4 regions of the Paenibacillus sp. 1182 genome follow, and region 1 is predicted to be linked to each of the others. Evidence: riboswitches for the same ligand, from Rfam matches in the RefSeq annotation. Region 1 holds a riboswitch; each other region holds the start of a gene.
The links. A riboswitch is a leader RNA that binds a small molecule or an ion and turns the genes downstream of it on or off. The one in region 1 is predicted to bind thiamine pyrophosphate.

Region 1 (3,143 bases):
AATCTTGCAGAAGCTATACCTGAGGATCTAATACGGTGGACCGATGGCAAGGCATTAATTGCTACCGGAAGCCCCTTTGACCCCGTCACTTATAACGGTACGAAATTTGAAATTGGACAGGCGAACAATGCCTTTGTGTTCCCGGGACTGGGTCTGGGTGCGATTGTGGTTAAAGCCAAAAGGATTACCCCTGCGATGTTTACAGCCGCAGCAGATGCCGTTGCCAATGGCGTAGATTCGAATAAGCCTGGCGGTGCGTTGCTCCCTCATATCCAAAAATTACGTGATGTTTCGTACGTTGTTGCGGTTGCGGTAGCGAAAGCAGCGATTCAGGATCAGGTAGCTCAGGCACACATTTCAAATGTTGAACAAGCTATACGGGATGCAATGTGGAAACCGGAATATGTCAAGGTCAAAGCAGTGGAAAGCGTAATACATCACCCTCACTAATGCTCCATTTAAGAAGGAGATTGCCTTGTTCAGACAGGCAGAATACGTCAGTTCAAGCAAGGAGAATCAATCTATGAGTGTCGGACATATCTTGTATATTTTGGTGCCGATTTTTTTCGTTATTATTTTAGGGTGGTTAGCGGGGCATTACAAAAGCTTTGATGCCTCTTCCTCCAAAACCCTAAATGCGCTCGTTACCAAATTTGCACTACCTGCGCATCTATTCATCGGTATTACGACAACGGACAGGAAAGCGCTCATCGAGCAATGGCCATTCCTGCTGGCCCTGTTCATTGGCATTGTCGGCTTTTTTACCGTTCTCCTTCTACTGTCCCGCTTTGCGGGGAAGCAGTCGGTCAAGGATGCCGCCATGTTTGCTTTGAACTCGGCACAGCCGACCTTTGCTTTTATGGGCATTCCTGTGCTTGGAGCCATCTACGGTTCCGCTGCTGTCGCCATTCCGATTGCGCTTACCGGGATCGTAGTCAATGCCGTCCTTGACCCGGCGGCTACCATTATAGCTACCGTAGCCAGCAGGAATTCAGGCAAAGAACGGAACGGTCACCTCGGAAGGTTAATCTGGGACTCCATTCTTCATGGATTAAAAGAACCGCTGGCGCTGGTTCCACTGATTGGTGTAATTTTGACCTTGTTCGGCTTCCATTCACCGGATTTGTTGAACAAATCGTTGAATCAAATCGGAGACATTACGTCCGGGGCCGCTTTATTCGCTGTCGGAGTGACCATTGGCGTACGCAACATTAGTTTTAGTGTAAGTGCCTTTGCCATCGCACTGTTAAAAACAATTGTACAGCCTTTATTAATGCTGCTGATCGCCTACCTATGCGGTCTGTCGTCTGCAGATACTGTGAAGGCAGTTCTGCTCGTTTCCTTCCCGGGTTCAGCAGTCGCTGCTATGATCGCCACCCGTTTTGAAAGCCTGGAATCAGAAACAGCCTCCTCCTTTGTCATCAGTGCTGTCATATCGCTCGTTACACTCCCAGTACTGATTTCTCTATTGGTATAAATGCTGATTATTTAGACATTGGAGCCTGCCGCGAATTCCTTCGTGTAGACGGAACTGATCTTCTCCAGCGCCTTTTTCCCTCTCGGAAGCGAACTTCAGCTCTGTCGTTTGGCCCTTGACCAGATAGACATGTTTGACATAGCGTATGAACGTATGTACAGTAATAGTCAAAAGAATAGAAGTCCACTAGGGGAGCCGCTATGGCTGAGACAAGAACGTATCTTGGACCCTTTGAACCTGATCTAGTTCGTACTAGCGTAGGAAAGTGGAGCCTTCGTATATAAGGTTTCAAGCGTTTTTTGCGTATTGGGCCTATTGTTGAAGCCGCTCCATTTTTCTGGGGCGGCTTTTTAGCGTTGTTCCGGAATTATATTCTTACAGGACTTCTTGCTCTTCAATTTTATGGAGGTGGCGAAATTGAGTTTTACACAAGAACTCCGTCGGCAGGCGGACGGCATTTTTCAAGCGATTTTTGAGCATCCCTTTGTGAGAGGTATTGCTGAAGGAAGTTTGACAAGGGGACAGCTGATTCACTATGTAAAACAGGACTTTGAATATTTGAACGCCTACATGCGGATATACGGCATCGCAATCTCCAAATGCACCAATCGGGAGGATATGGCTGTATTAAATGAACAAATCTCTTTTATTCTCCACAGCGAGGTTCATCCGCATCAAAATTTCTGTGCTGTCGCAGGGGTGACCTATGAAGAGTTGCAGGGATATCCGCTCGCTCCGTCGGCTCATCACTATATCCGTCACATGCTGACGGTTGCGCATGAGGGTAGCCTGGGCGAGATCTTGGCTGTGCTGCTGCCATGTATGTGGACGTATGCCGAGATTGGTCGCAGGCTGCTGGATGAAGTAAAGCCGGATGAGTCTCATCCGTTCTATGAATGGATTGGCTTCTATGGAGACCAGCTTGATGATACAACACTCAAGTTCCGAGAACGTGTAGATGCTTGGGCGAAAGACGCAACGGCTGCTGAGCGGGAGCGGATGATTGAGCATTTTATACTGAGCTGCCAGCTGGAATATAAGTTCTGGGATATGGCTTATAAGCAGGAAGAATGGCCGGTCCAGATGCAGGCAGCGGTCTTGGAATAGTCAGCCTGGCGATTCGATGCGTGAAGTACGGTTAATGCCCTGTTGAACCACCAACTATAGAGAGGATAATCATTATGAGTACATGGAAAAAAAGTTATTCGGATCTCCTGACGAAGGTACAAAACAGCAAACCCCTCGTTCACAATATGACCAATGTGGTAGTCACCAACTTTACGGCCAACGGTCTGTATGCATTGGGCGCCTCCCCGGTGATGGCCTATGCACCTGAGGAAGTAGCAGATATGGCAAAAATAGCAGGCGCCGTCGTGTTAAACATCGGTACACTGAACCGCGAACTGGTGGATGCCATGATCATTGCTGGACAATCGGCGAATGCACACGGTGTTCCGGTGCTGCTAGATCCGGTCGGTGCGGGAGCAACGAGCTTTAGAACTGAATCGGCACTGCGAATCCTGAGTGAAGTCAAAATCTCATTGGTGCGGGGCAATGCAGCCGAAGTCGCACATCTTGTTGGAGAAGCGCGTGAGATTAAAGGCGTAGATGCCGGTGACAGTGCTGACAGCGACCATGTCGATCTGGCAATTCGGGCTGCTCGAAC
Region 2 (3,143 bases), on a different contig from region 1:
GAAAAGCCGAATGTCCTGCTGTTGGATGAGCCTACCAACTATTTGGATGTAGAGCATATTGAATGGCTTACGCGCTATTTGAAGGACTATCCCTATGCCTTTATTCTTATTTCACATGATACTGAATTTATGAACCAGGTCGTTAATGTTATTTACCATCTTGAATTTGCCAAGATGACCCGTTATTCAGCTAATTATGAAAAGTTTCTCGAAATGGCGGATCTGAACAAAGCCCAGCATATTGATGCTTATGAGAAGCAACAGGATTTTATTAAGAAACAGGAAGATTTTATTCAGCGTAATAAAGCGCGTGCCTCTACGTCAGGCCGAGCAAAGAGCCGTGAAAAGCAGCTTGATCGGATCGAACGTATTGATAAGCCTGAAGAAGCCGCAAAACCAACCTTTCAATTCAAAGAGGCACGTGCAAGCGGAAAGACGGTATTTGAGGGTATTGATTTTGAGATTGGTTATACACATGCCCTTTTGCCTAAAATGTCCATGACGATTGAACGTGGCGAAAAGATTGCAATTGTCGGCTACAATGGTGTCGGTAAATCGACATTGCTCAAAACCATATTGGGAAAAATTCCGCCAATCAGTGGAAAAACTTATCAAGGTGATTTTTTGCAGCCCGCTTATTTTGAGCAGGAAGTAAAGGCCGAGAAAATTACACCGATTGACGATGTGTGGAATGAATTTCCGCATTTGAACCAGCATGAAGTACGAGCGCATTTGGCGCGTTGCGGTTTGAAAAATGAGCATATCACGCGTCCGCTATCTGCGCTCAGTGGTGGAGAACAGGCTAAAGTCCGTCTTTGCAAACTGTTAATGCGTGAAAGCAACTGGGTACTGTTCGATGAGCCTACCAACCACTTGGATGTTAAAGCAAAGGATGAGCTGAAACGTGCCTTGAAGGAATACAAAGGGACCGTATTGCTTGTATCTCACGAACCGGACTTTTACGAGGATTGGGTAACCAAAACGTGGAATGTGGAAGAGTGGTCAAGTAAAGTTAACTAAAATCAGCTAAATCCAGTTCCAGCAAATTTCACACGAAGTGGGGTTTGCAGAATTAGAAAAATATGCTAAGCTATCTTTAGCTTATACAATAAAATAGTCACACTAGGGGAGCCGCCCATGCGGCTGAGACGGAATAAATGGATTTCGGACCCTTTGCACCTGATCTGGGTTATGCCAGCGTAGGGAAGTGAGCGCCGTACAAACAAGGCAACACCATCTTTATTTTTGTTTGTGCGTGGGACGATACACGTATACGGATTCATGGTCCGTTCGATTATTGGACGTTCGTTAAACCACTTCCTTGGGGAAGTGGTTTTTTTGCGTTTCGTTCATTTTAAGTAGTTCGAGCTTCCGTAGACGATTCACATATAATCCCCTTTCATTCCTGCTGGTAGACGTGGCTGGCTAAGCTTAGATCCTTTAGTCCAATGTGAGGTGAAGACAAAATCGAATTACACGCAATTTCGATGGAAAAGGGCACTTTTGCACAAGCCGCCCAAGTGGCTGCTGTGATTTGTCCGTATGTTCATTATGTACACGCACGTTTAAAACAGAATGGTGCCTCTGCATTGCTTTCTTTGACTCGCAGCCTGGTGGAGCAGGAAGTTCCTTTGCAACAAATTGTAGTAAATGATCGTGTGGATGTAGCTTTACTTACTTTGGTCGGAGCCGTTCAATTACCAGCTAATGGATTACCTGTTGTGGATGTGAAAAGCCTACTTCCAAAGGGTACACGCTGTGGAGTGTCTGTACATTCCTTGGAGGAGATGCAAATTGCTGAGCGGGCAGGAGCGGACTATGTACTTTATGGTCACGTATATGAGACCCATTGTAAGCCCGGTATTGTACCGCGGGGTTTAGCTCAGCTTGAACATATTTGCAGGTTGTCGAACATTCCGGTGATTGCGCTAGGCGGCATACAACCGCATCATATCCCGGAGCTTTATAGGGCCGGAGCAAGCGGAATTGCGGTGATGTCTGGTATATGGGAGGCTGAGTCGCCCGTTGCAGCTGCAATGGAGTATAGGCGAATGGCAGACCTTGTAGTTCACAGCCTGTAGCGAGAAAACGAGAGTAGAGGCAAGCTGAAAGCAGAAGGGTTTATGGAGAGGAGATACGGAACAAATGCTAAAGATACACACAGAGGAAAGAGCGATTGGACACGCTGAATGCTTGGTCATAGGTGGAGGTGTCATCGGCAGTTCCATTGCTTATCATGTGGCCAAGGAGGGAAGAAGTACGATTATGCTGGAACGATTGATCCCGGGTGAGGGAGCCTCAGGAGCAGCGGTTGGAATGCTGGCAGCGGAAAGTGAAGAGTTCACCGACTCTGAGCTATCACGATTTGCTCGCATAAGTCGAGATGCATTCCCTGAGCTTGTCTGTGATCTAGAGCGTTTGTCAGGTATTTCGGTGGAATTCCGTACTGAAGGGTTTGTGACCCCTTTCCGTACGGAGACTGAAGGCCAAAAACGCTGGAAAGCTGCTAAAACGCGAAAGGGTGATTGTCCTATCTGGTGGGATGCGAAAGAATTGGCCCGACGAATTCCAGGTTTGGATGAACAAGCGATCGGGGCAATATATCGTTCAAAGGAGACACAAGTGGCTCCTGTCCAGCTTTGCCGTGCTTATGCAGGTGCTGCTGCGGTGCTGGGAGCAACGGTATGGTCTGGTACACAGGCAGAGCAACTGGTCATACAGGATGATCGAATTTGCGGTGTCCGCACAGATAGTGGTTTTTTTTCCTGCGATCAGGTCATTATTGCCGGAGGCTTGGATAGCATGAAATTGCTAGCGCAGGTTGGGTTTGAATATCCACTTTATCCGGTCAAGGGCGAAGCGGTAGCGGTCTCCTTGAAGGATCACCCGTTAGAATATACCATTTATGCTGATGATATTTACCTCGTGCCTAAACAGAATAACGAGCTTTGGATTGGGGCAACGAGCCTTCCACATCAATATGACGAAGAGGTGACCGTAGGAGGCTTGGAGGGGGTGTTGGCACGTGCCTCTGCCTGGCTGCCGCGCGTCCGTGAAGCTTCTTTTATACGCGCTTGGGCGGGCTTACGTCCGCAGGCTGTATCAGGTCATCCTTTTATAGGCATTGTTCCTGGGGTCGAGGG
Region 3 (3,143 bases), on a different contig from region 1:
ACCGGTATGCGCAAGCACGACAATAATGTCAGCACCTTCCGTCTTCATTTGAGGAATAAACTTTTTCGCCGTTTCCACAATATCCTTCGTAACGACTTTATCCTTCAAATTGGCTTCATCCCACTGCATAATTTGAGGTGTGACCAGACCGATCACACCCACTCTGAGTGTATGCTCTTCGCCCTTCTCGTCCGTTACTGTTTTATCAAGAATCTGATAAGGGGTAAAATAATTCTTAGTAGCTTGGCCCCCTTTATCAACATAAACGTTCGCATTTACATAAGGAAAATCAGCTCCCTTGAGCGATTTGTCCAGAAAGTCGAGACCGTAGTTGAATTCATGGTTGCCCACTGTAGCTGCATCATAGCCCATCAGGTTCATCATCTTGTAGACCGGATGGACACCGCCTTCTTTCTCAAAGGTTTTGTTGCGGGCCATATAATCGCCTAATGGGTTGCCCTGCAGCAAATCACCATTATCGAACAGCATACTGTTTCTTGTTTCACTACGTGCCTTCTGGATCAAGCTAGCTGTACTAACCAAGCCATACTCGTTGGTTTCTTTGTCCGAATAGTAATCGTAGTTCATCAGGGACGCATGGATATCCGTTGTTTCCATGATCCGCAAATTCACCGTAGCGCTATCACGAGAATCACTAGCTGCCCAGGATGGAGCGGCTGAAAACACCAGCATGCTACAAGCTACAACTGCTGCTGTAAACCCTTTAAACCAATTTTTACGTAATAACAAAATATACCCCTCCTCATTAAGGTGTATGCCTCATATACATACTTTTGCACATATATGTAAGCCTTGAACTCACCATTTCTATTTTAATCCAACGCCAGACAAAAGAGTAGTCATTTACTTAAAATTATTTATGAAAAAATAATTAATTTTCTCAAACATAAAAAAACCAGCAAACCTCCTGAAAAAATTGGAGATTTACTGGCTTATCCATTTATATTCGTATTATTTCTTCCACACCTGGCGCTCCGTTTGCTGACCCACATACTCAATGCGAGTCGGATTCACGTCCAGAATGACATAATCGGGATCGTCCGGTCCGGAAAACCACTCCTTCAAGGAGTCGTTCCACACTTGTTTGCGTAGCCCCTCATCAGCTGTAATTTGGACGGTAGCCTCCACTTCAACAACTTCCTTCGTACCGCCAACCTCATAACCCAGCAGCAGATAAGCATTCGGATTGTCCTTTAGCTCATCCACTTTATGCGTTTTGCGATCTGTCGCCAGATGAATGTTCATTCCATCGTTAAAAAGGGCCATATAGCGTACTTTCGGTTTGCCACCCTCTACCGTACCTAACGTACAAAATTTGTTGTTATCCAAAGCCTTCACAATGGCTTGTTCCAGTTGGTTGCGATCCAATGTTTCCGTTTTACCCACAGTACAACAACTCCTTTTCACGAATTAGAATTCTCTACGCCATGCCATTGGGCACCAGCCCATCTGAACCTACCTGCGCAGCTGTTCTGAAAATAACATGACCGGATCGAATCGGATTGATTCATACTCATTTTCAGATCAAAGCTCACAGTAAAAGTGTACCCTGTCGTTCGGCAAATGAACCGTTATCTCTCCCTTCATGCTGGACAGACCTGCATTCAAAGCATATAATCGTCGTAGTAAACCCGAATAAATGAACCCATTAAACCATACAATGCCAGGGGTGCTGGAATCGGCCGGCTGAGAGTGTGTCCCAAGACACTGACCCTTACAACCTGATCTGGGTAATGCCAGCGTAGGAATGCTTAAGCAAGATGTGCCTTTTTTACATAGGACCATCCCTTACTTTGGTATATACAAGCGCAAGCGTCCCGGAAACTCGGGGCGCTTTTTTTGTTGAGGATTAAGTTGTTGGAAAGATCGCGTCCGGCAGATGTTATTTTTATGAAAATGGGAAACTTAAGCTGTCTGATTGGATGGATAACGGGTAATCAAAAGGAGAGAACACTAACGATGAAGCGCATGAAAATATTAAGCCTGGGACTGATCAGTCTGTGGCTCTTGGCCCTGACCCTGACCGCTTGCGGTGGAAGTCCCCCTACATCCCAAGAAGCGGCTTCCGCTACCGACACTCAAACGTCTACTCCGGCAAAGGGGCTCAAAGATGTTAAAATCGTGCTCGACTGGACACCCAATACGAATCATACGGGACTCTATGTCGCCAAGGACAAAGGATTTTACGAAAAAGCAGGTTTGAATGTCCAAATTGTTCAACCTGGTTCAGGCGGAGCCGATCAAATGGTTGCTTCTAATGCTGCACCTTTTGGTATCAGCTACCAAGAAGGCGTCACACAGGCCCGCACGCAAGGTGTGCCGCTTGTATCCATCGCTGCGGTGATTCAGCATAATACCTCAGGCTTCGCAGCCCCGGTAGATCGCGGAATTAAGAGCCCGAAAGATTTTGAAGGTAAAAAATACGGCGGTTGGGGCTCTCCCGTAGAAGAAGCGGTCATGAAATCCATCATGGATTCAGACAAAGGCGATGTGAGCAAAGTGAAGATCGTCAACATGGGCAATGCAGACTATTTTACAGCCGTGAAGCGGGATATCGACTTTGCCTGGATTTTCTACGCATGGACCGGAATCGAGGCCCAACTTCGAGATGAGCCATTGGATATGCTGTATGTAAAAGATTATTCCAAAAGCCTCGACTACTATACGCCTGTAATTGTGAGCAACGAACAGACGATAAAAAATGATCCCGAGCTGGTCAAAGCGTTCATGGACGCTACCGCCCAAGGCTATGAATACACTATCGCCCATCCGGAAGAAGCCGCGGACATCTTAAGCAAAGCTGTACCGGAGCTGGATAAAAAACTGGTACTTGCCAGCCAAAAATGGCTAAGCCCACGTTATCAGGATGATGCCGCGCAATGGGGCGTGCAAAAAGCGGAGGTATGGCAAAACTATTCGGACTGGATGTACGAACGCAAGCTGCTCAGCAAGCCTTTGGAAGTCGATAAGGCCTTCACAAACGACTTCTTGCCCAAGCGCTGACCATTTGTTAAACCACTAAATAAGACTGAACTAGAGAAGTGAACGAAGCGCCACTACGCAGTCGGATGATGCTTCCCATCGCTGTTGTACCCAGATTTCTCTTATGAATATCCAGAGGT
Region 4 (3,143 bases), on a different contig from region 1:
CCGTAAATTAACCGTTCGCGCTGTAGAGCGTGCACTTGATATATTGCTGTGTTTTACCGCAGATTCGGATCTTGGCCTAACGGAGATTGCCTCCAAAATTGGTCTACATAAAAGCACGGTTCATCGGCTGCTGACTACGTTGGAGGATCGGGGCTTTGTCGTTCGGAATGCCGAAACGGAAAAATATCGACTTGGCTTCCGCATTTGGGAGCTATCCACACATTTGTCCCAAAGTGACGAGCCGGCGGTGTTGTTACAGCCTGCAATGGAAGGACTGCGTGACCGTCTGGGCGAAACGGTCAGCTTGTACTTACGGGACGGCAGCATGCGTATTCGCATACAAGCCGTGCAGAGCAATCAGGCGATCCGCAGGGTTGCGCCTGTGGGTGCGCGTATGCCGCTGGCTGTAGGAGCCTCCAGTAAGGTGCTGGCTGCCTTTATGCCGCCGCAGGAGCTGGAAGCCCTGCTAAGCGGGAATGAATGGCCGCCCTCGGTAGACGCGGAGGTCTATAAAGCCCAGCTGCAGGACATTCGCGAGAAGGGCTATGCGACCAGCTATGAAGAACGGGAGCCAGGGGCCGCTGCTGTGGCAGCACCAATTGTGAACCGGAAGGGACAGGTCACTGCGGCTTTATCTGTATCCGGTCCGGTCAGTCGGCTTGCACCCGAGACGCTACATGACTTTGCTCCGATTTTGATCGAAGCGGCGAAGGAAATGGGGCTTATGCTTCCGTAACAAGAATGAATGCAGTTGAAGCAAGCAAAGTGATTTGGTGAGGAGCGTCTTCTTGCTAAATGGAACCTAGAAGGGTTGCCAAAGCCATAAATTTGAAGTAGTCTGATAAGGATGGCGGGATGTCTGTTATGTCCGCCTCATGTGAATAGAAGTATCGCAGTTACTGGGGGAGCCTGTAATGCCGGGCTGAGATGGAATCGTGTAAGATTCCGGACCCTTTGCACCTGATCTGGATCATACCAGCGTAGGGAAGTAATCGGCCATTGAAATGTATACGCAGCTGCTGTCTACGGTGACGCATTGGAATAGGATTATTCCACATGTGCACGGTCTGGATAGCTGCCTCGTTAGATTAGCCGGTTCCCTCGGGAACCGGCTTTTTTGCATAGATCAGCGCCACCCTGGGAATGGTTCCGGATCGGTGTGTCATTTCATCGAAACAGGAGGAATGGACAATGAAGCCGACAGAAGTAGAAGGAACAAAAGGAACAGAATTTAAATCAGCAGAAGTAAGGTTGGCAGGAACAAGGGAAGTTGGGGTAGAGAAGACAAACGGGGAGCAAGCCAGTGGGGTAACGCCCTTTCCAGGGAGCCGTAAGGTATATATTCAAGGCTCGCGGCCGGACATTGCCGTCCCAGAGCGGGAAATTGCTCTTCATCCTACACATACGCCGCAGGGCACGGAGCATCATGAGCCATTGCGTGTGTACGATACGAGCGGTCCCATGACTGACGAAGCCTATCAGGTCGATATCCGTCAGGGCCTGCCTCCATTACGGCGAGCTTGGGCACTGGAACGGGGCGATGTGGAGGCTTACGAGGGACGCGCCGTCAAACCGGAGGATAATGGACTGAAACCTGGCTCCAAACGGGAGACAGTTGAATTTCCCGGCGTGACCAACCGTCCGCTTCGTGCTTCGCAAGGTCGTACAGTGACGCAAATGCATTATGCACGGCAAGGGATCATTACGCCCGAAATGGAATTTGCGGCGATCCGCGAAGGGGTGGAGCCTGAGTTTGTACGGCAGGAATTGGCGGCTGGACGAGCCATTTTGCCTTCGAATATCAATCACCCGGAAAGTGAGCCGATGGTCATTGGGCGTCATTTTCACGTGAAGATCAATGCGAACATTGGTAATTCTGCGGTTACCTCCTCGATTGAGGAGGAAGTGGAGAAAATGACCTGGGCTGTGCGTTGGGGCTCGGATACAGTTATGGACCTATCCACAGGCCGTAATATCCATACCACACGTGAATGGATCATTCGGAATTCTCCTGTACCGATTGGAACTGTGCCGCTGTATCAGGCACTTGAAAAGGTGAACGGCGAAGCAGAAGCGCTGACGTGGGAGTTGTATCGCGATACGCTGATCGAGCAGGCGGAGCAGGGAGTGGACTATTTTACAATTCATGCGGGTGTATTGCTGCGGTATATACCGATGACGGCGAATAGAATGACGGGAATTGTGTCCCGTGGCGGGTCGATCATGGCAGCCTGGTGCCTTGCGCACCATCAGGAGAATTTTTTGTATACACATTTTGAAGAAATCTGCGAAATTATGAAAGCCTATGATGTGGCCTTTTCTCTCGGGGATGGTCTACGTCCAGGTAGTATCTATGATGCGAATGATGAAGCACAGTTTGCAGAGCTGGAAACGTTGGGCGAGCTAACGCAAATCGCATGGAAGCATGATGTTCAGGTCATGATTGAGGGGCCGGGACATGTCCCTATGCATAAAATCAAAGAGAATGTGGATTTGCAAATGGAGATTTGTAAGGAAGCTCCTTTCTATACCTTGGGACCGCTCACGACGGATATTGCCCCCGGATATGATCATATTACCTCAGCCATCGGGGCGGCGATGATCGGTTGGTTCGGGACGTCCATGCTGTGCTATGTTACGCCTAAGGAGCATTTGGGTCTTCCGAATAAGGATGATGTCCGTGAGGGTGTCATTACCTACAAAATTGCGGCACATGCTGCCGATCTGGCGAAGGGCCATCCACGGGCGCAGCAGCGGGATGATGCTTTGTCCAAGGCACGCTTTGAGTTCCGCTGGCGGGATCAGTTCAATCTGTCGCTTGATCCCGAGCGGGCCTTGTCCTACCATGATGAAACGCTACCAGCAGAGGGAGCCAAGGAAGCACATTTTTGCTCGATGTGCGGCCCCAAATTTTGTAGTATGCGCATCACGCAGGACATTCGCGCCTATGCAGCGGATAAGGGGCTGAACACCGAAGAAGCAGTGGCCGCTGGGATGCGTGAGAAGGCAGAGCAGTATCGGGATGGCGGTCAGTAAAACGAATGTGTGAGTTTAGGAACGCATGAATCAAAAAAAGCCGTGGTTCTCTACAGTCGATGTAGGAAACTACGGCTTTTTGGCTTATGTAAAGCGAGTCATGCAAC

Region 2: it holds a riboswitch for thiamine pyrophosphate, as region 1 does, so the genes downstream of both, JOD82_RS01990 (thiamine phosphate synthase) here and tenA (thiaminase II) in region 1, are expected to answer to the same signal.
Region 3: it holds a riboswitch for thiamine pyrophosphate, as region 1 does, so the genes downstream of both, JOD82_RS11720 (ABC transporter substrate-binding protein) here and tenA (thiaminase II) in region 1, are expected to answer to the same signal.
Region 4: it holds a riboswitch for thiamine pyrophosphate, as region 1 does, so the genes downstream of both, thiC (phosphomethylpyrimidine synthase ThiC) here and tenA (thiaminase II) in region 1, are expected to answer to the same signal.

What each region holds. Positions count from the first base shown of each region.
Region 1 covers NZ_JAFICR010000008.1:275,596-278,738, reverse strand. Annotated here, with positions in the region: gene JOD82_RS17945 (NAD-dependent malic enzyme) at 1-450, shown strand, start outside; gene JOD82_RS17940 (AEC family transporter) at 524-1,477, shown strand; TPP riboswitch at 1,656-1,758, shown strand; gene tenA (thiaminase II) at 1,895-2,584, shown strand; gene thiM (hydroxyethylthiazole kinase) at 2,659-3,143, shown strand, end outside.
Region 2 covers NZ_JAFICR010000001.1:398,169-401,311, forward strand. Annotated here, with positions in the region: gene JOD82_RS01985 (ABC-F family ATP-binding cassette domain-containing protein) at 1-1,020, shown strand, start outside; TPP riboswitch at 1,115-1,223, shown strand; gene JOD82_RS01990 (thiamine phosphate synthase) at 1,488-2,081, shown strand; gene thiO (glycine oxidase ThiO) at 2,146-3,143, shown strand, end outside.
Region 3 covers NZ_JAFICR010000005.1:57,354-60,496, reverse strand. Annotated here, with positions in the region: gene JOD82_RS11730 (bifunctional 2',3'-cyclic-nucleotide 2'-phosphodiesterase/3'-nucleotidase) at 1-750, opposite strand, end outside; gene JOD82_RS11725 (pyridoxamine 5'-phosphate oxidase family protein) at 973-1,407, opposite strand; TPP riboswitch at 1,677-1,786, shown strand; gene JOD82_RS11720 (ABC transporter substrate-binding protein) at 1,981-3,024, shown strand; gene JOD82_RS11715 (hypothetical protein) at 3,032-3,143, opposite strand, start outside.
Region 4 covers NZ_JAFICR010000005.1:421,295-424,437, forward strand. Annotated here, with positions in the region: gene JOD82_RS13305 (IclR family transcriptional regulator) at 1-736, shown strand, start outside; TPP riboswitch at 892-1,004, shown strand; gene thiC (phosphomethylpyrimidine synthase ThiC) at 1,192-3,036, shown strand.